2 regions of the Bradyrhizobium sp. LA2.1 genome follow, and region 2 is predicted to be linked to the other one. Evidence: predicted binding sites of a transcription regulator. Region 2 holds the regulator's gene; the other holds the start of a gene.

Region 1 (11,952 bases), on a different contig from region 2:
GCGTAGGTCTTCTCGAATTGGCCGGATGCCATCTGCTTGGAGAGAACGTCGTCGACGAGCTTCTTGAAGCCGGCGTCGCCCTTGGTGAACATCAGCCCATAGTAGATCTTCGCGTAGCCCTCGGAAAGGAACAGGAGCGCGTCCGGATTCGGCGCCGCAGCCTTGAGCCCGGCGAGAAGGATATCGTCCTCCATGAAGGCGACGGCGCGGCCGGTGTTTAGCATCAGGAAGGACTCCGCATGGTCCTTGGCCTGGACGATGTTGAGGCCGAGCTGCTCCTTGACGTTGACGCTCTGCGCGAAACCTACCGCGTTGGAGCCTTGCGTGGCGACAACCGTCTTGCCTTTCAGGTCGCCGGCGGTCTTCACGCCACTGGCGGCCTTGACGAGCCAGCGCGGCTGGCTGACGAACGTTGCGACCGAAAACGAGACCTGTTCCTGCCGCTTCTTGTCGTTGGCTGTGCCGCCGCATTCGATGTCGACAGTCCCGCTCTGGATCAGGGGAATCCGGTTCGAGGAGTTCACGGGCGTGTAGTTGACCTTCAGACTGGGCAACTTCAGCTCATCCTTGATGCGATCGACGATCGCCGCGCAGAGATCGAGCGAGAAGCCGATCGGCTTCTGATCCGGCCCGAGGTATGAGAACGGTATCGAAGCCTCACGGTAGCCGATCGTGATCGAGCCGCTGGATTTGATCTTGTCGAGCGTCGGGCTGTCGGCTGCCGCGGCCGGGCTTGCGTTGACAGCCAGGAGCGCCGGGAGAAGTCCCAATAGCTGAACGAGCGTCTTCATGGTTCTTGCCTTCCCATCGTTTGTCAGATTCAAGCTGCGACGGACGGGCGTCCGAGCCCTCGCCGGCGGATGACGTCGATCAGCCGATCGATGTCGGTGGCGGTGTTGAACATGCCGAGCGAGACGCGAATGCCATCTCGTTCGGGCGACACGCGCACGCCGTTCTCCTCGAAATGGCCGAGCCAGTCTGCCGCGGGCAGGGCGATGACGTAGATGTGCGGAGCGCGATGCTTGCGTTCGCGCGGACCGACGAGGCGGACGCCCAGCTCGTCCAGGCGCGCAATCAGGTGATCGCCGAGATCGAAGCAGTGGTTCTGGATGTTCTGCACCCCGATCTGCTCGATCATGTCGAGCGAAGCACCGAGGGCGTGGACTGCGGGCAGATTGAAGTTGCCGAGCTCGAAGCGCCTGGCGGCCGGCGAGGGCGCCATCCTGTCGGCACGCGCGATGAGATCGCTCGGGATCTCGGCGAGGCTCGCAGCCGCCAGATAGGTCGGCTCGAGCTCTTTGAGCGTCTTGTCCCAATAGAGCAGCCCGAGCCCTTGCGGAACCAGTAATCCCTTGTGGCTGCCGGAGCCGATGAAGCTTGCGCCGATCGCCTTGGCGTCAACAGGCACGACTCCGATGGCCTGCATCACGTCCACCACGAAGTGGAGCTTGTTCCTGACGCACATCGCGCCGACGCTCTCGATGTCAAAGCGGTGACCGGCGTGAAAAGTCACATGCGACATCGAGATCGCACGCGTCCTTTCGTCAATGAAGGGAGCAAAGCTGTCGGCGTCGACGACTTCCGTCATCGGGATGAAGCGGACCTCGACGCCTTTCCGTTGCAGATTGAGGAACGCGTAGGCGTTGTTCGGGTGATCGCCGTGGATCATCAGGACGTTGTCGCCGGCCTGCAGCGGCAGTGCGTTTGCCGCAATGTTCATGCTCTCCGACGTGTTTTTCGTGAAGGCAATCTGATCCGCCGTCACGCCGAGAAAGCGGGCGACCTTGGCACGGGTCTGCTCGACCCGATCGAGCCAGATGCTCTTCGGACCGGCTGTCTCGAAGCCCTCGCGCAGGAAAAGCTCGATTGCGGCCTTCACGGGACGCGCGAGCGGCGTTTGAAACCCGGAATCCAGATAGACCATCCGTTCGACGGCGGGGAATTCCTTCCTCACGGCGTCCACGTCGTAATGACGAGACATGCACATCTCCTGTTGAGCGCGCCGGCAGAACTTGGCTCCCGGCCAAGCGGCGGAGCGCGATTTTCGGAACGGCGAGACCGCACTGCACAATTTCTGGTCAATCGCCGGTGACGCCAAGAATATGAGCTTTCAGGATTTCGACAATCTATTATGTCGAATTTCAATAGGTTTTATTCCGAAAAATGATAATATTCGGCGTTGATCTTGATTTCACTTCCAGTTTTGGCCGGGTGGGAAATGACGAAGCGAATTGGGAAGGAAGGACCGTTGGATCGGGCTTTCGCGATCGTTCGGCATGTTGCCGACCAACGCAAAGCCGTCTCGGCCGCGGAGATCGCAAAGGCTCTTTCGCTGCCGCTTCCAACGGCACACAGGTTGATCGGAAACCTCGAAGACCGCGGATTGCTTCAGAAGGCGTTGGGTACCAAGCGGTACGTTGTGGGAAACCAGCTCGTCACGCTGTCCGCCACCGTCATCGGCGCTGCATTTCGCACTGCGCGGCGGCACGCGGTGCTTCGGGCGGTCGCGGGAGAAATCGGCGAACAGTGTGAGATCGGCGTCGTGCGCGACAACGTCGTTGCCTATGTCGACAGCGTTCGCGTTTCGGAGCCGCAAGGTCTCCAGTTCAATCCGGGAGAAGCGGCGCCGTTACACTGCACGTCGACCGGAAAGATCTATATGAGCAGACTGCCCCAGCGGATCCGGGCGAAGCTGTGCCGCGCGCTACCCCTGACCAAGTTCACCGAAACGACGATCGTCGATGTCCACGCTCTGATGAAGGTTCTCGAGGAGACGCGACAACGCGGCTGGGCCAAGACAAACGAAGAGTACGTCAAGGGGGTGGTGGGGTGCGCCGTCCCCATTCTGTCACCGGATCGGGAGTTGATCGCTTGCCTCGGCGTCTCTGTACCGGTGGCCCGCGTGAGCTTCGCCGAACTGGACCGGTTCATAGCGCCGCTTCAAAAGGCCGCCGCTCTGCTATCCGACACCATTCTGCAAGTTGAAGACGACGATGGCGCAGATGCCCGATGACGGCATGATGCCTTGGCCTCTGTGCCATAGCCGTCCTTAACCAGACCGACGTGCCTGCTGCGCGGTGACGCTGCGCAGCCCACCGGACGCACCCGCCAGCGCCGGCGTTGAGGCCGTATCGACCGCACCTGAGGCCGCTTACCCCTCAATCTCTGCGATCGCGTTTAACCGACGTTAATGATGTCTTCTCGATATGGAACATCCCACTCCGTTGCACTCCCTGTTTGTGGATTGCCCGTAAGTGTTGATTAAGAAGGCCATATCCATATTCCAGCCTGCGATTGGCGGGCTGACCGGCAGCGGTAATCCCACCGGTTGCCCCGATCAAAAGACTTTAGGAATTGCTCTCTGCCGCCACGACGGCAATCAGGATGAAGGTCATGCTCCGCCGGGTAGTGCTCCGTTTCGCAAGAGACCGGAAGGCCAACATCGCCGTTATCTTCGCCCTCACGATGGTGCCGATCGTCTTTCTCCTGGGCATGACGCTCGACTACACGCAGGCCGTCCGCAAGCGGGAGCAATTGAACGCAGCCGCCGACGCGGCCGCGATCGCAGCCGTGCGGCCGGCGATGCTGACCCAGACCGACAAGACGGTCGTCCAGGCGACCGCCGCAGCCGTCTTTGCAGCGAAGGCGAATCTTCCCGGTCTGACGGCGACGCCGACGCCGACCATCACCGTCACGGATTCCGGCCTCGCACGAAGCATCACGGTTTCGTACACCGCGCAGTCCGTCAATAATTTCCCCAGCGTTCTCGGCAAGCAGACCTGGGACGTCTCTGGCTCCTCAACGGCGAAGGCGTCGAGTGCGCCCAACATGAATTTCTACCTGCTGCTGGACGACTCGCCGTCGATGGCGCTTGCCGCGACGCAGGCCGACATCACCAACATGATCGCGGCCACGAAGAACCAGCCCAGCTACGCGAAGAATTGCTCGTTCGCCTGCCATGAGGCGCGTCCCAACAACGCAACTGCCAGCTCGACGAACAAGGACAATCTCACCGTCGCACGCGCAAACAACATCACGCTGCGCATCGATCTCGTGACCAACGCCGTTACGCAATTGCTGAAGGGACCCTGGACGTGCCCGCAGGCGGGTGTGACGGGCGGCGTCATGCAGTGCATGTCGGCGCTCAACAACACGACCTACAAGGCCGCCATCTACACCTTCGACTACGCCCTCAACACGATTCAGGTGCTGACCACGCCGGACACCGCCGCCACGAAGATCAACAACATTCAGCTCCTGACGGTCGACCACCAGAACTGCCCCATTGTCGATAGCAAGGGCAACTGCACCTACACCACCGACTACGGCACGGATATCTCGGGCGGGCTCACGGGCGTCAACACCGTGATGCCTGCGCCAGGCACCGGCACCAATCAGGCGGGCGATACGCCGCAGGAAGTGGTCTTCCTCGTCACCGACGGCGTCGAGGACAAGCTCATCCCGAAGACGGGGGGCTCCTGCGACCCCAATGCCACCTATGCGCTTCCGACAGCCAACTCGACGACCTTGCGGTGCCAGCAACCGCTCGACACGACGGTCTGCACGACGATCAAGAACCGCGGCATTCGCATCGCGGTCCTCTACACCGAGTATCTGCAGCTGAGCGACAGCTGGTACACGAGCCGCATCTCGCAGTTCAACAATCCATCCTCGTCAACCGGCACGATCGCGACACGGCTGCAATCGTGCGCATCGCCCGGTCTGTATGCGAGCGTGCAGACAGGTGGCGACATTTCCGCGGCGCTGACCAACCTCTTCATCAAGGTTGCGTCCAGCACGGCCAGCCTCGTGCAGTAGGGAAGGCGCCATGACCCGACAGGTCACGACAACGAAAAGACGCCGCAACCGCTGCGCCGCCTTCGCCGGCGATAGCCGCGGAGCCACGGCCGTCGAATTCGCGCTCGTTGCCGCGCCGTTTCTCGCCCTCATCATCGCGCTCATCCAGACGTTTCTGGTTTTCTTTGCCCAGCAGATGCTTGAAACCGTGGTGCGCCAGTCGGCGCGTCTCGTCATGACGGGGCAGGTTCAGTCGGCGCAGATGAACCAGGCGGTTTTCAAGCAGAAGGTCTGCGATCAGATCGTGATCCTGTTCAATTGCAGCGGTCTGATGGTCGACATGCAGGTCGCAACGTCCTGGTCTTCCGCGAGCACGGCGACGCCCACGCTGACCTTCGACGGCTCGGGCAATGTGACCAACAGCTGGCAATACAATCCGGGCGATTCCGGCGATATCGTCGTTCTCCGCGTCATGTATGTCTGGCCGGTCGTGCTCGGGCCGCTCGGCTTCAATCTCTCGAACCTTAGCAATGGCAACCGGCTGCTCATGTCGTCCGCCGCGTTCCAGAACGAGCCAGGAGCTACCTGATGATCTCCGCCCTGTCGTCTCGCGCTCGGCAGATGTTGACCGATGTACGCGCTGTTGCAGCGACGGAGTTCGCCATCGTGACGCCGTTCATGCTGGTGCTCTATGTCGGCGGCGTCGAGCTCGGGAACGGGCTCGCCATGAACGTCAAGGTCAGCGCGACTGCGCACAGCGTTGCCGACATGATCTCGCAGAACACGGCCGTCACGTCGACCCAGATGGACGGCATTCTCGCTGCGGCGAGCTCCATCATGGCTCCCTATCCCATCAAGAACGGCAGCACCTCGCTGATGACGATCACGGTCTCCGAGGTCTCGACCGACAGCAATGGCAACGCGACGGTGCAATGGAGCAAGTCGACCAGTACGTCGGGGGCGAGGGCCGCCGGTCAGCAGATGACCTTGTCGTCCTTTACCGCGCCGGGCGGCACCAGCAATGCCAACATCTCGCTCATTCTGAGCGAGGTGTCCTACGACTACGCGCCCAACCTCGGCTTCACGATCGCCGGCACGGTGAAGCTGTCCGACAGCTATTACCTGTTCCCCCGCTGCTCGACGAACACCCCCGCCACGTCGAGTTTTCCCTATTACGACGTGAAATATCCGGCGGCGAAGACCTGCACCTGCGTGCAGCACTTGCAGCAGAAGACCTGTTAGTTTCACGGAACGCGGTCCGAAAGAAGCCGGATGCCGCTGAGGCACGCTTCTGTCCCGATTTCCTCCCCTGAGCGCAATTGCGCACCGGGCCGGATGACATTGGAGTAAACGCTTACGCCGCCACAGTGGCGCGGTCGAGCGCTGCGATCAGCTTTGCCGCGATGGGATGGTCGGACCGCGGATTCTGGCCGGTGATCAGCTCGCGGTCCTCGACGACGTAAGGCTCGAAGTCGACGGCGCTTCGGCTGACCTCGGCACCCGCAGCTCCCAGCGCGTCCGGCATGGTGAAGTAGATCTTGCCGTGCAGGAACTGCTCCTCGATCGGTATCTCTTCCGAGGCCGTGAACACCGTCATCTTGTATCCCGCATATTGCCAGCCCTTGCCCAGCTCCGCGACCTTGGCCTTGTCGCCGGCGATCAGGGCGGCGCGATAGGCCTTGGCGTCGGGCAGGGCGGCCAGAGTTGCGATCGGTCCGTGGCAGAGCAGCGCCGTGATCTTCTTCCGTTCGTGGAAATATCGCAGAATCTTGCCGAGCTCGGGATCCTGCATGAGGTCGACGACCGGGCCCTGCCCGCCGGGGACAAAAACGGCGGCGTATTGATCCAGTCCTCCGTCCACGATCGCGCGCAACGTATGGACGTTGGTCATCGCCGGGTCCTTGTCGAAGAAGTCGCGTCCCCGCCGGTAGGCCTTCTCGTCGCCGTCAAAATGGGCCGCATGATCGGAGGCCGGATCGATGTACGGTTGCTTGCCGTTCGGCGTCGCCAGCACCACCTCGTAGCCGGCATCGATCACGGCCATCGCCGGCACGACGGTTTCATTGAGGTATTGGCCGGTCGGTCCGGTGCCGCCGCCCTGGATTTCGATACGGGTGGCATTGGAGCCGACAACGAGCACTTTTCCTTTGGACATGGTGTCTCCTGCGATTTGCTTGATCGTCTTGCGGTTAGAACTTCATAACAATCCGGCCGACGCGAACGGCAACCTGACGCGACGACCGTTCTGGCGTTTCAAGCAACGACTGGAGCAGATCGGGCGGAGCACGCCGCTTCGCTCCGCAAGCTCGCCCCGAAGGCTCCTGCGGAGGGAATAATCTGTCGCTGCCGAAGAAGTAAGCGGCTTCGCTGATGGCGCGCAAGCCAGCCTCCCAACGTCATTCCGCGCGCAATTTAGGGGATGCAGCGTAGTCTGACCATGTGGCGCGATCGGCCTGGAGCGGATGCATCGTGCGATTTTGCAATGATGACATCATGCTCCTGTTTTGCCCGACGAGTCAAGTTTACTTCGGTAAAACGTAAGTCATTGATCCGCCACGCGCCGGCTACTGTGCATGGGGTTGTTTTCGCAGTTTTTGTTTGGAGCAGCCCGCGCGGGGTGCTTTACGCGCTCTCCGTCTCCCGGTGCACGTCGTGCACCACGAGGCCCATGCCTTCGTCCGGCATCTTGATCCAGTCGCGGCGCTTCAGCGTGCGCTTGGTGTCCTCGTAGCCGCTTGTCCAGTGCTCGCGCATCGAGGTGCCCGAGAATTCGTGGTCCTTGGCGTCGCCCTCATAGGCCTTCTGCTGGTAGATCAGGTGCAGGATCGCGATCTCGGGCATGTTGCGCAGGCTCGTCTTGAGGCTACGATCCTCGTCGGAGAGTTGCTCGTCCGGGATTTTCGCCAGCGCCTTGTAGAGCAGAACCTTGAGGTTGTGGGTGCGGCGGTAGACGTCGGTGTTGTGGCGCGTGCGCGAGGAATACATGATGTCCTTGTGGCGGGCCATCACGTCCTGGATCGAGCGCGGCAGCACGCCCCGTGCGCTGAACAGGTCGACCTGGAACACCAGCGAGTTGAGGGCGTCCTCCTGGTCGAGCAGATGCTGGAGCGGCGTGTTGGAGACGATGCCGCCGTCCCAGAAATGATCGGTGCCGATCCGCACCATCGGCAGCGCCGGGGGCAGGGCGCCGGAGGCCATGATGTGCTCCGGCTCGATCTCGTCATGGGAATTGTCGAAATAGATGAAGTTGCCCGAGAGCACGTTGACCGCGCCGACCGCGAAACGGACCTTCTTCTCGTTGATGAGGTCGAAGTCGACGAGCTCCAGCAGGCTCTCCTTCAGCGGCATCGTGTCGTAATAGCTGGTGGCGGTGCGCGCGCCGACCGGGCTGAACCAGGGATTGACCTGGTGCGGAGTGAAGAAGCCGGGCTGGCCCATCGCCGAGGTCATCCACGCACTGGTGAGATTGCGCCACTGTCGGAAGATGTCGCCGTCGGGCGTGTAATGCCAGATCTTGCGATTGGTGATGCGCTCCCAGAAGATGCGCAGCGCTTCCAGCCGCTTCTCCGGCTTGTTGCCGGCGATGATGGCGGAATTGATTGCACCGATCGAGACACCGCAGACCCAGTCGGGCTCGATGCCGGCCTCGTGCAGCGCCTGGTAGACGCCGGCCTGGTAGGCGCCGAGCGCGCCGCCACCTTGCAGCACCAGCGCGACGCGGTCGCAGCGTTCGGGGCGCCAGCCCCGTGCGGGAGGCTGATGCGTCTGATGAGCCGGTTGCGACGTGCGGGCGTCCATGGGTGCCTCCTAGCGTGGACCAAACGATTGCGTCCGGCAGTGACGGCGTGATGACAATTTCAGCGCCGATGCATCGTCCGCATGCAGGCCGACCGCAGCGGGAATGGCGGGAGGTCGTGCGCCTGACGGAAATCCTTCACATCGTAGTCAATGACCGCGGCTAGCAATTTGCGGTCCAGGCCTGACGCCGCCGGGCGGGCATCACACACAGGAGATCAGGATGCGCAGGGAAGACGTGCTGAGACTTCCGTCCATGCCGGCGGCGGGGCCGAGCTATCCGGCCGGGCCCTATCGCTTCGTCAACCGCGAATTCCTCGTCATCACCTACGAGACCGATCCGGAGCTGATCCGCGCCGGCCTGCCTGAGCCGCTGGAGCCGATCGACCAGCCGATCGTGCATTACGAATGGATCAAGATGCCGGACTCCTCCGGCTTCGGCAGCTACACCGAATCCGGCCTCGTCATTCCGGCGCGCCTCAACGGCGAGGAGGTCAATTTCGTCTCGCAGATGTATCTGGATGATGATCCGCCGATCGCGGCGGGCCGCGAGATCTGGGGCTTTCCCAAGAAATACGCCCATCCCAAGCTCGAGATCGTCAAGGACACGCTGACGGGCACGCTGGAATATGCCGGCCAGCTCGTCGCCATGGGCACGATGGGCTACAAGCACGAGAGCATGGCCGGCAACGGCGATCGCACCCGTGCGACGCTGTCGAAGACGCAGATCAATCTGAAGATGATCCCGGGCGTCGACGGCCGTCTCGAAGTCTGTCAGCTCGTCGCGATCAACCTCATCGACATCGTGCCGAAGGGCTCCTGGATGGGGCCCGGCCGGCTGCATCTGGTGCCGCATGTCAACGCGCCGGTCGCGGATTTCCCGGTTCGCCGCTGCCTGGGCGCGCACCACTACATCGCCGATCTTACGCTGCCGTTCGGCCGCGTCGTGCACGACTACGTCAAGGAGGCCGAGGCGGTGGCCGCGACGGGGCTGGCCGCGGAGTAGGGCGGCCATCATCAAACTGTAACAAAGCCGTAATTGAGTACCCGTGAGAGGTCCGGAAGATGCCGTCAGCCATCTTCCGGAAGCGGGGCATTTGTTGACGGTTGGGGTTGGCCATGGCTGAGCCGGCGAAGCTTGTCAGCGCGATATCGGATTCCGTGCCCGCCATTCCCGGACTGGTCTGGGCGTTCCGGCTGCACGGCGACGGCAGTGCCGAGGCGCTGCCGATCGACCAGCCGATCGAGTTCAGCCATGACGGCCGGCTCTGGCTGCATTTCAACCTGACCGATGCGCGCGCACGGCCCTGGATCGCGGCGTCACAGCTGCCGCCGCTCGCGCGCGACCTCCTGCTGTCCAACGACACTTTCCAGCAGCTTCACGTCATCGACCATTGCGTCTACGGCGTCTTCTCCGATCTCGTGCGCGACATCGACAGCGCGACGGAAGAGACCGCGTTCCTGCGTTTCGCCATGACCGAGCATCTTCTCGTCAGCGGCCGGCATCAGGCGCTATGCTCGGCCGATGCGACGCGCCGCGTGCTCGAAGGCGGCTACCGCGTCGACAACGTCGCCCATCTCCTGGAAAAGATCGTTGACGAGGTCGCCGACACACTGGACCGGATGGCGGACAAGCTCGGCCAGGAGATCGACGACATCGAGGAACGGATTTTGGCCGACGACGCCAAGCCGGAGATGCGCCGCAATCTCGGCCGGCTGCGCCGGACCTGCGTCAGGTTGCATCGCCAGCTCACCGGCCTGCGCGTGCTGTTCCACCGGCTCGATCAGAAGAACACCGATCATCTCGCGCCGGCCTTGCGCATTCACGCCGGCAAGCTGGCGCAGCGGCTGGACGGGCTCGATCACGACATCGTCGAGCTCCGCGAACGCAGCCGCCTGCTCGAGGAGGAGCTGCGCTTCAAGAACGAGGAGGAGAGCAACCACCACCTCCACACGCTCTCCATCGTGACCTCGCTGCTGCTGCCGCCGACCCTGATCACCGGCATCTTCGGCATGAACACCAAGGGCCTGCCGCTCACCGATGTCGAGAGCGGATTTCTCTGGGCGGCGCTTCTGATGGCCTCGTCGGTGGGGGCGGCCTATCTGTTCATGCGGCGCACGGGTATCTTCAGGTAGCGTACGCAGCCGGTATCAGCCGTGATCGGGACGTCCTACAGATTTCCGCTGCGAAATGCGGCCGCGATAGTGCTGGCCTCAACGGTGGCGAGCACCGGCGCGCTCGCCGGCGCCAAGGACGAAAGCGCGGCAGCATGGCTGGCGCCAAAATGGTTCAACGAATGGCATGACGGGCTCGCCAACAAGGGCCTGAATTTCGGCGCCACCTACATCGCCGACAACATCGCCAACGTCTCCGGCGGCGTGAAGCGCGGGGCCATTCATTTCGGGCGCCTCGATCTCTCGGTTGATGCCGATCTCGACAAGCTCGTTGGCTGGACCGGCGGCCGCTTCTACGCCAATGCGTTCGTGATCTACGGCCAGGGGCTGAGCCGCAACTATGTGATGAACCTCGCCACCATCAGCGAGATCGAGGCACTGCCGGACCAGCGGCTCTACAACGCCTATTTCGAGCAGAGCTTCTTTGGCGACCGCCTGAACATCAGGGCGGGCCAGCAGGCCGCCGACGTCGAGTTCTTCGACAGCCAGACCGACGACCTCTTCATCAACGGCACCTTCGGTTGGCCCGCGATCAAGGCGAGCAATCTTCCGGCCGGCGGCCCGGCACCGCCGATCGCTGTGCCCGGCATCCGCATCAAGGCGGCGTTGACCGAGAACATCACTGCGTTCGGTGCGGTGTTCAACGGCGATCCGTCAGGTCCGGGCGATCAGGATCCGCAGCTGCGCGACCATCATGGCCTGGCGTTCCGCGCCAACGATCCGCCGTGGGTGATCGGGCAGGTCCGCTTCAACTACGACATCGATATCGGCGGCCGGCCGCTCGCCGGCAATTTCACGCCGGGCGCCTGGAAGCATTACGGCTCGTTCGACAGCCAGCGTTTTACGGCGGAGGGGTTGTCGATCGCCGATCCCGGCGGAAGCGGTGTGCCTGCAAGACTTCGTGGCAATTACGGTGTCTTCGCCGTCATCGAGCAGGTGCTCTATCGCCCGCCGGAGGTGAAGGACAACACCACGTCCGCCTCGATCCCGGGCGTCACCGCGTTCGGCCGCATTGCCTACAGCCCGCCGGACCGCAATCTGATCGACCTTTACGTGGACGGCGGCATCGGCTTCGTCGGCTTCACGCCAGGCCGTCCGCTCGATCGCTTTGGCGTGGCGATGGCCTATATGCGGATTTCGAACACCGCGCGCAATCTTGATCTCGATACGCAGGCCTTCACCGGC
Region 2 (11,952 bases):
TGATCAAGCGCATCGCCTATCGCGCGGCGCGCTCGGGCCTCATCACCGGCGTGATGCTGGCCACCGCCCGCGTCGCCGGCGAGACCGCGCCGCTGCTCTTCACCGCGCTGTCGAACCAGTTCTTCAGCCTGGGTCTGAACAAGACGATGGCGAACTTGCCGGTCACCATCAACAATTTCGTGCAGAGCCCCTACGCCTACTGGAAGCAGCTCGCCTGGAGCGGCGCGCTGCTCATCACCCTGACCGTTCTTGCCCTGAATATTGGCGCGCGCATTCTGAGCGCCGAGAGGACCGCAAAATGAGTGATCTTTCCGTATCGATGAGCGCGGCCGGTGGTTTGCCCCAAGCGCCGGTGCTGCCCGAAGCTCCGGCCAAGGTGACGGTGCGCAACCTCAATTTCTATTACGGCGAGCACCACGCGCTGAAGAACATCAATCTGGCGCTCGGTACCAACCGCGTCACGGCGTTCATCGGCCCGTCGGGCTGCGGCAAGTCGACCCTGCTGCGCATCTTCAATCGGATGTACGACCTCTATCCGGGCCAGCGCGTCACCGGTCAGCTCATGCTCGACCAGACCAACGTCCTCGACCCCAAGCTGGACCTCAATCTGCTGCGCGCCCGCGTCGGCATGGTGTTCCAGAAGCCGACGCCGTTCCCGATGACGATCTACGAGAACATCGCCTTCGGCATCCGCCTTTACGAGAAGATCTCGAAGTCCGAGATGGACGACCGCGTCGAGAAGGCGCTGCGCGGCGGCGCGCTGTGGAACGAGGTCAAGGACAAGCTCAACGCCTCCGGCCTGTCGCTCTCCGGCGGCCAGCAGCAGCGCCTCTGCATCGCCCGCACGGTCGCGGTGCGGCCCGAGGTGATCTTGTTCGACGAGCCCTGCTCGGCGCTCGACCCGATCTCGACCGCCAAGGTCGAGGAGCTGATCCAGGAACTGTCCGAGAACTACACGATCGCGATCGTCACCCACAACATGCAGCAGGCGGCGCGCGTCTCCGACAAGACCGCCTTCATGTATCTCGGCGAGCTGATCGAGTTCGACGACACCAGCAAGATCTTCACGTCGCCGACCGACCGGCGCACGCAGGATTACATCACCGGCCGGTTCGGCTGAGGAGACGGAACATGGGTTCTGAACATACCGCAAAGGCCTTCGACACCGACCTCCAGGAGCTCACGCGCCTGGTCGCCGAGATGGGCGGCATCGCCGAGCGCATGATCGTCGATTCCGTCGACGCGCTGATCCGCCGCGACGTCGCGCTCGGCCAGCGCGTGGTCACCATCGACACCGAGCTCGACGCGCTCCAGAAGAAGATCGAGGAGCGCGCCGTTCTCACCATCGCGCGCCGCCAGCCGATGGCGGTGGATCTGCGCGAGATCGTCGGCGCCATGCGCGTCGCCACCGATCTCGAGCGGATCGGCGACCTCGCCAAGAACATGGGCAAGCGCGTCGCGGCGCTGGAGACGGATTTCCATCCGCTCAAGCTGTTCCGCGGCCTGGAGCACATGACCGATCTCGTGCAGCAGCAGGTCAAGTCGGTGCTGGACGCCTATGCCGCGCACGATCTGCCGGCGGCGATGGCGGTGTGGAAGGGCGACGAGGAAGTCGACGCCATCTGCACCTCGCTGTTCCGCGAGCTCCTCACCTACATGATGGAGGATCCGCGCAACATCTCGTTCTGCATCCACCTGATGTTCTGCGCCAAGAACATCGAGCGCATCGGTGACCACGCCACCAACATCGCCGAGACCGTGTTCTACATGATCGAGGGCCAGGCGATCACCGACAAGCGGCCGAAGGGCGACATGACGACTTTCGCCACGACGGTCCCGAACACTTAAGGAGCGACGAACACCATGGGCGCACGCATTATGGTGGTTGAGGACGAGGAAGCTCTCACCGAGCTTCTCCGCTACAACCTCGAAGGCGACGGCTATGACGTCGAGACGGTGATGCGCGGCGACGATGCCGACACCCGCCTCAAGGAGCATATCCCCGATTTGATCGTGCTCGACTGGATGCTGCCGGGCCTCTCCGGCATCGAGCTGTGCCGGCGGCTGCGCACCCGGCCCGAGACCAAGCAGCTCCCGATCATCATGCTCACCGCGCGCGGCGAGGAGAGCGAGCGGGTGCGGGGCCTTGCGACCGGCGCCGACGACTACATCGTCAAGCCGTTCTCGGTGCCGGAGCTGCTGGCACGCGTGAAGGGCCTGCTCAGGCGCGCCAGCCCGGAGCGGCTCGCCACCGTGCTCGCCTATGGCGACATCGAGCTCGACCGCGACAAGCGCCGCGTGGCGCGCTCGGGCCGGCCGATCGATCTCGGTCCGACCGAATATCGCCTGCTGGAGTTCTTCCTGGAGCATCCCGGCCGCGTGTTCTCGCGCGAGCAGCTGCTCGACAGCGTCTGGGGCCGTGACATCTACATCGACGAGCGCACCGTCGACGTCCATATCGGCCGCCTGCGCAAGCTGCTCAATCTCGGCCGCGAGCAGGACCCGATCCGCACCGTCCGCGGCGCGGGCTACGCACTGGACGATCGCTTTGCGAAGGCGGAGCAGGCGTAAGCTCGGTGAGCTGCGGCCATCTCTCGGTGTCGTCCCGGACAAGCGTAAGCGCGGGTCCAGGACGCCCACCGCGAGTGATTATTGTGCGAAAAGGTAACTCCGAGTCCCCGTAGCCACATCTTGCGGTGGTTAGGGGGTCCGGATCAGCGCGCGCTTGAGGCGCGCTTGTCCGGGACGACATCGGATTTGCTGAGCCGTCATCGTGTGACGGCTCCTTGTCTGAGCTCAGAACGACTTCAGCGCGGACCCGGCTTCGCCGGCGCGCGCCGGCGCTCGGCCGCGGGCTGATACGCCACGCGCGAGTGCTGGGCGCAGTAGGGCAGGCCGGAGAGCGCCTTGCCGCCGCAGAAGAAGAAATCCGGGCTCGAGGGATCGCCGACCGGCCAGTGGCAGGTCGCCTCGTTCAGCTCCAGCAGCGACAGCCGCTGGCTCATCGGCACGACGTTGTCGTAGGTGACCGGTTCGGCCTCGACCTCGACTTCGAAGGCCTGCGCCAGCGCGGTGTTGCCGCGTGCGATCGGGCGTGTCACCCGCATCATGTGCTGCGCCGGACGCGCCTTGCGCGGCCGCGGCGCTGCCGATGAAGGGCTCTTGGCGCGGCCCGACAGGCCGAGCCGGTGCACTTTGCCGATTACGGCATTGCGGGTCACATTGCCGAGTTCAGCGGCGATCTGGCTGGCCGAAAGTCCGGCCTCCCAGAGCTTTTTCAGCTGCTCGACGCGATCATCCGACCAGGTCAAAACGGTCATTGCACCCTTTCCTTCGCCGGCGCCTGCCATCCTGGCGGCCGCACGGCGAATGCCTAAGCTTCGAAAAACCCGTGCCGCCAGAATCCCTTAAGGCTCGCCGGGCGCACCAGATGCGCCCGAACGCTTACGCCGGTACATGAGGACTTAGAGGATCAGAACTGCTGCACGAGATGTCGTATCTGACAAGCCAAACGCTACAATATGGCGTGACTCACGCGCAAGAGTCCGCCGACTCGCTTCCACATGTTCCGTGGCGGAAATACGCAAAATCGCCACCGCAAGACTACGGATTTTGCGTTTCGCGAGGCTTTCCGGGCGGCATTGACACCGGTTTCACCAGGCATAAGATAGTCACACGTGCCGCCCTTAAAAGGCGGCACGTTTCGTTTTCCGGGCCGGTCAATGGTGCGTTGCGCAATGCACGCTCACACCGTCCGCAACATTCAAGTGATCGTCATGACTAACAGCGCAGCGCCGCATTTGCTCCCCGTTTTCGCCAGGTCCGACCTCGGTTTCGAGCGCGGTGAAGGCTGCTGGCTGATTGCGACCAATGGCGATCGCTATCTCGATTTCACCTCGGGCGTGGCGGTGAATGCGCTCGGCCATGCTCATCCTGCGTTGGTCAAGGCGTTGCAGGAGCAGGCCACCAAACTCTGGCATATGTCGAACCTGTTCCAGAGCCCGGACGGCGAGAAGCTCGCCGCGCGTCTGTGCAACGAAAGCTTCGCGGACTTCGTGTTCTTCTGCAATTCCGGCGCCGAAGCGCTGGAAGGTGTGATCAAGCTCGTCCGCCATCATCACTTCTCCAAGGGTCATCCGGAACGTTACCGCATCATCACCTTCGAAGGCGCCTTCCACGGCCGCACGCTGGCAACGCTCGCCGCGACCGGTTCGGCAAAATATCTCGAAGGGTTTGGCCCGCCGATGGACGGCTTCGACCAGGTCCCGCATGGCGATGTCGAAGCCGTCAAGAAGGCGATCGGTCCGCAGACCGCCGGCATCCTGATCGAGCCGATCCAGGGCGAGGGCGGCGTGCGTTCGGCAACGCCCGCCTTCCTGAGGGCGTTGCGCCAGCTCTGCGATGAGAAGGGCCTGCTGCTCGCGTTCGACGAGGTGCAGACCGGCATGGGCCGCACCGGCGATCTGTTCGCGCATCGCCGCACCGGCGTCACGCCTGACGTGATGTCGCTGGCCAAAGCGCTCGGTGGCGGCTTCCCGATCGGCGCGGTGCTGGCGACCGCGGACGCGGCTGCCGGCATGGGGCCCGGCTCGCACGGTTCGACCTTCGGCGGCAATCCGCTCGCGATCTCGGCTGCCAACGCTGTGCTCGACGTCATGCTCAAGCCCGGCTTCTTCGACCACGTGCAGAAGATGTCGCTGCTGCTCAAGCAGAAGCTCGCCTCCGTGATCGATCGTTATCCTGACATCGTCAGCGAAGTGCGCGGCGAAGGCCTTCTGATCGGCATCAAGGCCGTGGTGCCGTCAGGCGATCTCGGAGCGGCATTGCGCAACGAAAAACTGCTCACGGTCGGCGCCGGCGACAATGTCGTGCGCTTCCTGCCGCCTTTGATCGTCACCGAAGCCGAGATCGAGGACAGCGTCGGGCGGCTCGAGCGCGCCTGCGCCGCGATCTCGTCCAGTCAGACCAAGCGGGCGGCGAGCTGATGAGCAAGTCCCCGAAGCACTTTCTGGATATCAACGAGCTCCCGTTGTCGGAGCTCAAGAGCATGCTCGCGGCCTCCTCCGCCATGAAGGCGAAGCAGAAAGCGCACCAGCCGGTGAAGCCGCTGGAAGGCAAGACGCTGGCGATGATCTTCGAGCGTCCCTCCACGCGCACCCGCGTCTCGTTCGACGTCGCCATGCGCCAGCTCGGCGGCGAGCCCATCATGCTGACCGGCGCCGAGATGCAGCTCGGCCGCGGCGAGACCATCGCCGACACCGCGCGCGTGCTGTCGCGCTATGTCGACGCCATCATGATCCGTATCCTCAATCACGAGGCCCTGCTGGAGCTGGCGGAATATGCGACGGTGCCCGTCATCAACGGCCTGACACGGCGCTCGCACCCTTGCCAGGTGATGGCCGACCTCATGACCTACGAAGAGCATCGCGGCCCGATCGAGGGCAGGACGGTGGCCTGGACCGGCGACGACAACAACGTGCTGGCGTCCTGGGCGCATGCCGCCGAGCGCTTCAAGTTCAAGCTCAATGTCGCGACGCCGCCGGAGCTTGCGCCGAAAAAGGTAATGCGGGACTTCATCAAGGCCACCGGCGCGCCGATCGTGCTCGGCACCGATCCCGAGGCCGCCGTGAAGGGGGCCGACTGCGTCGTCACCGACACATGGGTGTCGATGGGCGACAAGGAAGGCGAGCACCGTCACAACGTGCTCAAGCCCTATCAGGTCAATTCGAAGCTGATGTCGCTGGCCAAGCCCGATGCGCTGTTCATGCACTGCCTGCCCGCCCATCGCGGCGAGGAAGTCACCGACGAAGTGATCGACGGCCCGCAATCGGTCGTGTTCGACGAGGCCGAAAACCGCCTGCATGCGCAGAAGGGCATTCTGGCCTGGTGCTTTGACGCGGTGAAGTAACGAGACGGTGGAGCGGGTGGCCGCGCCGGTGGCCGCATCCACTGCCGTCGTCCCGGACCAGCGCCGCACAGCGGCGCGCCGATCCGGGACCCGTAACCACAGAGATTTGTTTGGCGAGGACTCGGAGTGGTCGTCGCCGGGTACATCGTAATCCTGTGGTTATGGGTCCCGGGCTCGCGCTTTGCGCGCCCCCGGGGCGACCCTGAGTTTGTCGTGCTTTCGTGCGATCTATTCTGCATGCCGGGGAGCGCTCCGCGCCCTCTTCCATTTTCCTCCATCGACCCCAGATAAAGCGCCATGGTTTCCCAATCCCCTGACATGAATACCGGGCCTGAAGGCCCGGTTCGCGCACCATCAGCGGTTCCCATCGATGACGCCGTGCTGCCGTACGAGGTCGACGCACTCGACGTGCGCGGCCGCCTCGTGCGGCTCGGTCCCGCGCTCGACGAGATCCTGACCAAGCACGATTATCCCGCTGCCGTGGGCAAGCTGCTCGGCGAGGCCATCGTGCTGACGACGCTGCTCGGCTCGGCGCTGAAGTTCGAGGGCCGCTTCATCCTCCAGGCCCAGACCGACGGTCCGGTGTCGTTCCTGGTCGTCGACTACATGGCGCCGGATCGCCTCCGCGCCTATGCGCGCTACGATGCCGAGCGCCTCGGCGAGACAAAAGATTCCGGCACGCTCCTCGGTAACGGTCATCTCGCCATGACCATCGACCAGGGTCCCGACATGAGCCGCTACCAGGGTCTGGTCGCGCTCGACGGCGGCAGCCTGGAAGATGCCGCCCACGAATATTTCATGCGCTCCGAGCAGATCCCGACGCGCGTGCGTCTCGCGGTCGGTGAGGAGTGGCGCTCGAACGACGGCGGCAAGCATCGCTGGCGCGCCGGCGGCATGCTGATGCAGTTCCTGCCGAAGGCGCCCGAGCGCGCGCGTCAGGCCGATCTGCATCCCGGCGATGCGCCCGAAGGCGCCGAGGTGCATGCTGTCGCCGAAGACGACGCCTGGGTCGAGGCGCGTTCGCTGGTCGAGACCGTCGAGGACGTCGAGCTGATCGACCCCGAACTCTCCGGCGAGCGGCTGCTGTTCCGCCTGTTCCACGAGCGCGGCGTGCGTGTGTTCAATCCGCTGGTGCTGAAGGCGCAATGCTCCTGCTCGCGCGACGCGGTTGGTGCGATGCTGAAGAGCTTCTCGCCCGACGACCGCGCCGCCATGGTCAAGGACGACAAGGTCGTCGTGACCTGCGAGTTCTGCTCGTCGGTGTACCAGTTCACGCCGCACGAGGCGGGCGTGGAAGACGCGTAGGCGTCGCATCCTCCGTCATTGCGCGCGCAGCGAAGCAATCCAGTCGTAGGGTGGGCAAAGCGCAGCGTGCCCACCATCTTATGCGCCACGTTTGGAATGGTGGGCACGGCGCTTTGCGCCTTTGCCCACCCTACGGCACCGCGCTAATTCAACACCCGCTTGTTGTCCGGGCTGTCCAGCGAGAACGTCGGCACGTCGATCTCGAAGCGTTCGCCGCTTTCGCTGACCATCTGGTAGCGGCCCGTCATGAATCCCGAGGCGGTCGCGAGCGGCACGCCGGAGGTGTATTCGAAGCGCTCGCCGGGAGCCAGGGTCGGCTGCTCGCCGACGACGCCCTCGCCCCTGACCTCCTGCTGGCGGCCGGTGGCGTCGGTGATGATCCAGTGCCGCGTCTTCAGCTGCACGGTTTCGTCGCCGGAATTGGTGATGACGATGGTGTAGGACCAGAAATAGCGGGAGCGGTCAGCCGACGACTGCTCCGGAACAAAGTTCGGCTCGACGGTCACTTCGATCTGGCGGGTCACAGCGCGATACATGGCGGCCATCATAACGAAAACCCGGCCGGGAACCAACGCCCGCAGGCGGTTTTGGTGACATCGTGCCGCCAGAATTGCCGAGGAAGTAGACCCAATGTGATCCGGCCGCTTTGCGAGACGACGGCCGGACCTGTACACTCCATGACACGTCGCGATTTGCGGAAGGGTTTCGAACCCCCGATGACCATTGCCGACCAAGTGACGGGATCGACGATCGCGGGAACCGGCAAGCCTGCGGAGGCCAGACCTGCGGAGGCGAAGCTGCGCTCCGCCGCGCCGGCCATCACGCTGCCCGCCACCGGCGAGCGCGAACTCCGGCTCGACCTGTTCCGCGGGCTCGCGCTGTGGCTGATCTTCGTCGACCATCTGCCGCCGAGCCTTTTGACCTGGTTCACGATCCGCAATTACGGCTTCAGCGACGCCACCGAGATCTTCATCTTCATCTCCGGCTATACCGCGGCGTTCGTCTACGGTCGTGCCATGCTCGAAAGCGGCTTCGTCGTCGCCACCGCGCGCATCCTGCGGCGCGTCTGGCAGATCTATGTCGCCCACGTCTTTCTGTTCACGATCTTCCTCGCCGAAATCTCCTACGTTGCGACCAGGTTCGAGAACCCGCTCTACACCGAAGAGATGGGCATCATGGATTTCCTCAAGCAGCCCGACGTCACGATCGTGCAGGCGCTGCTGCTGCGCTTTCGTCCGGTCAACATGGACGTGCTGCCGCTCTATATCGTGCTGATGCTGGCGCTGCCCTTGATCTTGTGGCTGATGAAATGGCGGCCCGACGTGACGCTCGGCCTCTCGGTTCTGCTCTACGCGGTGACCTGGGAATACGACCTGTATCTGTCGGCCTATCCGAACGGCTTCTGGGCGTTCAATCCCTTCGCCTGGCAGTTGCTTTTCGTATTCGGTGCATGGTGTGCGCTCGGAGGTGCGCGACGCATGTCGCGCATCCTGGCGTCCCGCGTCACGATGTGGATATCGATCGCCTATCTCGTCGCGGCGTTCTACGTGACGCTGACCTGGTATGTGCCGCAGCTCTCCCACTTCATGCCGAGGCGGCTCGAGCAGTGGATGTATCCGATCGACAAGGCCGATCTCGACGTGCTGCGCTTCACGCATTTCCTGGCGTTCGCCGCGCTCACCGTTCGCTTCCTGCCCCGGGAATGGCCGGGCCTGAAATCGCCCTGGCTGCGGCCGCTGATCCTCTGCGGCCAGCATTCCCTGGAGATCTTTTGTCTCGGCGTCTTCCTCGCCTTCGCCGGCCATTTCATCCTGGCCGAAGTCTCCGGCGGCGCAGCCATGCATGCGCTGATTAGTCTCTCCGGAATCCTGATCATGTGGGGCGTTGCCTGGGTGATTTCGTGGTACAAGCGCGTGGCTGACAAGAGCGGTGCGAAAACCAAAAACGCCGTCGGCAACGCCGATCTGGCGGGAGGGGGCTGATGAAGGCGAAGGTTCTCCTGAGCCTGGTCCTGCTGTGCGGTAACCTCGCCGCGCCCCTGGCGCGCGCGGGCGAAGCCGTGCCGGCTGGTCCGGCCGCGCCCCCAGCCTGCGAATTGCCATCCTATCTGCTCACCACTGAAAGCCAGCTTCCCCGGGTCGCCGATGCCATCAAGGCCGGCAAACCGCTGGAAATCCTCGTCATCGGCAGCCGTTCGACCACGATTCCGGCCTCAGAGGACAGCTCCTATCCGGCGCGCATGCAGGCCATCCTGCAGGACAGGCTGCTGCCGTCGGAGACCGTGCACGTCTCCGTAGAAATACAGAGCAAGAAGACGGCCGAGGAGGCGGCCGCGACCTTCGTTAAGCTGATGGAAGCAAAAAGGCCTACTTTGGTCATCTGGCAGACCGGGACTGTGGATGCTATCCGAGCGATTGATCCCGATGATTTTCGCGGGGCGGTGACCGAAGGGGTTTCCGCGCTGCAAAAAGCAGGGGCTGACGTCGTGTTGATGAACTTGCAGTACAGCCCGCGTACCGAAACCATGATCTCGGTGCCGCCCTATCTCGACAATATGCGGGTGGTGGCGCAGGAGCATGACATCCCGCTGTTCGACCGTTTCGCGATCATGCGGCAGTGGAATGATCAGGGTCAGTTCGACCTGTTCAGCCCGTCCCGCGGGCCAGAGCTGGCGAAACAGGTCCATGACTGCCTTGGCCGGGCGTTGGCACAGTTTGTGATCGACGCAGCCCATCTGGGGCCGGCCCAGCAGCAAAATTGAGGTCTAGCGTTAATGAGTTCTCTCCGCCCTTTTTGGTTGACAGCATGGCTGGCTGCGCCCGCGGCGGCTCTGCTGCTCCTGACGCCGGTGTCGCTGGCACCAGTGCAGGCGCAGGCCACGCAGGCAACGCCCGCGCCGCAGCAGGCCGCTAGTCCGGCTTCCGCTTCGCCCTCCCAGACCACCGTCGCCGCGACATCCCACGAGCAGCGCGGCGTGACCGCCCGCGCCATCGACAAGGTGAAGCAGGTCGCGAAATCCGCCGGGGACATTTTCAGCCGCGTGCCGTGCCTCACGCCGAAGGGTGGCTCGAAGGCGATGGGCTCGCTGCCGCATGTTGCGGGCAAGCTCGTCGCCGGCAAACCCGTCGTGATCGTTGCGTTCGGCTCGTCGTCGACGGCAGGCTATGGCGCGAGCTCGCCCGATTTCAACTATCCGAACCGTCTCGCCGCGCAGCTCCGCCGGCAATATCCGACCGCCGACATCACCGTCATCAATGCCGGCGTCGGCGGCGAGGACGCGCCCGAGATGATGAAGCGCCTCCAGAAGGAGGTGATCGACGTGCATCCGGATCTCGTGATCTGGCAGGTCGGCACCAATGCGGTGCTGCGCAATCTCGATCCCGGTGACACCGCCAAGATGGTCGAGGACGGCATCTCCCGCATCCAGGCCGCTGGCGGCGCCGACATCGTGCTGGTCGATCCGCAATATTCGCCAGCCGTCAACCAGCGCAAGGAGAGCGCCGGCAAGATGGTGCACCTGCTCGGCAAGGTCGCCGAGCTCCGTCACGTCGGCATCTTCCCCCGCTTCGAGGTGATGCGCGACTGGCACGAGAATCAATCGATCCCGGTCGAGAGTTTCGTGATCGCCGACGGCCTGCACATGAACGATTGGGGCTATGCCTGCTTCGCGCAGATCCTCGGCGACGACATCATCCGCTCCGTCGGTCAGATCAAGCTCGGCGTCAACGTGCCCGCGGACGTGCGAACGTATCGGCCGATGTAGGCTCGGTGCCGTAGGGTGGGTTAGCTCGCGGCTGCGCGAAGCGCAGTCCGCTAGCTAATCGACCCTACGAGAGCCCAATCGCCTCACGCCTTCTCCAGCGCCGCGGTCAGATCCTCGATCAGATCATCCACATGCTCGAGCCCCGCCGAGAAGCGGATGAAGCCCTCGCTGATGCCGAGCGCGGCGCGGTCTTCCGGCTTGAGGCGCTGATGCGTCGTGGTCGCCGGATGCGTGACGAGGCTCTTGGCATCGCCGAGATTGTTCGAGATTTTTGCAAGCTTGAGCTCGTTGAGCACACGGAACGCACCCTGCTTGCCGCCCTTGACCTCGAAGCCGACCAGCGTCGAGCCGCCGCGCATCTGCTTCTTCACGAGAGCTGCCTGCGGATGATCGGCGCGGCCGGGATAGACCAGCCGCGAAATCTTCGGATGGCTCGCCAGCACGTCGGCGATGCGTCCCGCCGTCTCGGTCTGCGCGCGCACGCGTACGCCGAGCGTTTCCAGGCCCTTGAGCAGGACCCACGCGTTGAACGGCGAGATCGACGGGCCGGTCTGGCGCATGAAATTGTGGATGTGCTCGGCGATGAACGCTTCAGACGACAGGATGATCCCGCCGAGACAACGGCCCTGGCCGTCGATGTGCTTGGTCGCGGAATAGACCACGACGTCGGCCCCTAGCGCGAGCGGGCTCTGCCAGATCGGCGTCGCGAACACGTTGTCGACGACGAGCCGCGCGCCGCCGCTGTGCGCGATCTCGGCGATCCCTGGAATGTCGAGCACGTCGAGCGTCGGGTTGGTCGGGCTCTCCAGGAAAAACGTCTTGGTGTTCGGCCGCAAGGCGCGCTGCCACTGGTCGAGATCGGCTCCGTCGACCAACGTCGTCTCGATGCCGTAGCGCGGCAACAGATCCTGGATGACGTAGAGACAGGAGCCGAACAGGGCGCGCGAGGCCACCACGTGATCGCCGGCCTTCAGCG

What was found. Region 2 encodes PhoB, which activates phosphate uptake and scavenging genes when phosphate is short. Its sites were predicted from a motif close to TGTCATNNANCTGTCAT; they were not measured.
Region 1: a site for PhoB is predicted at 8,635-8,651, ahead of ABIB95_RS03850 (acetoacetate decarboxylase). Genes of this name have one in related genera too.

The regions. Positions count from the first base shown of each region.
Region 1 is NZ_JBEPQI010000002.1:196,324-208,275, forward strand. Features, by position in the region: gene ABIB95_RS03810 (amino acid ABC transporter substrate-binding protein) at 1-791, opposite strand, end outside; gene ABIB95_RS03815 (aminotransferase class V-fold PLP-dependent enzyme) at 821-1,981, opposite strand; gene ABIB95_RS03820 (IclR family transcriptional regulator) at 2,219-3,013, shown strand; gene ABIB95_RS03825 (TadE/TadG family type IV pilus assembly protein) at 3,394-4,818, shown strand; gene ABIB95_RS03830 (TadE/TadG family type IV pilus assembly protein) at 4,829-5,386, shown strand; gene ABIB95_RS03835 (TadE/TadG family type IV pilus assembly protein) at 5,386-6,039, shown strand; gene ABIB95_RS03840 (type 1 glutamine amidotransferase domain-containing protein) at 6,152-6,952, opposite strand; gene ABIB95_RS03845 (patatin-like phospholipase family protein) at 7,420-8,595, opposite strand; gene ABIB95_RS03850 (acetoacetate decarboxylase) at 8,816-9,598, shown strand; gene ABIB95_RS03855 (transporter) at 9,712-10,728, shown strand; gene ABIB95_RS03860 (carbohydrate porin) at 10,750-11,952, shown strand, end outside.
Region 2 is NZ_JBEPQI010000006.1:263,741-275,692, forward strand. Features, by position in the region: gene pstA (phosphate ABC transporter permease PstA) at 1-302, shown strand, start outside; gene pstB (phosphate ABC transporter ATP-binding protein PstB) at 299-1,120, shown strand; gene phoU (phosphate signaling complex protein PhoU) at 1,132-1,848, shown strand; gene phoB (phosphate regulon transcriptional regulator PhoB) at 1,864-2,571, shown strand; gene ABIB95_RS13890 (GcrA family cell cycle regulator) at 2,808-3,320, opposite strand; gene ABIB95_RS13895 (aspartate aminotransferase family protein) at 3,777-4,985, shown strand; gene argF (ornithine carbamoyltransferase) at 4,985-5,908, shown strand; gene ABIB95_RS13905 (Hsp33 family molecular chaperone) at 6,206-7,213, shown strand; gene apaG (Co2+/Mg2+ efflux facilitator ApaG/CorD) at 7,357-7,749, opposite strand; gene ABIB95_RS13915 (OpgC domain-containing protein) at 7,930-9,195, shown strand; gene ABIB95_RS13920 (SGNH/GDSL hydrolase family protein) at 9,195-9,974, shown strand; gene ABIB95_RS13925 (SGNH/GDSL hydrolase family protein) at 9,987-10,976, shown strand; gene ABIB95_RS13930 (O-succinylhomoserine sulfhydrylase) at 11,060-11,952, opposite strand, start outside.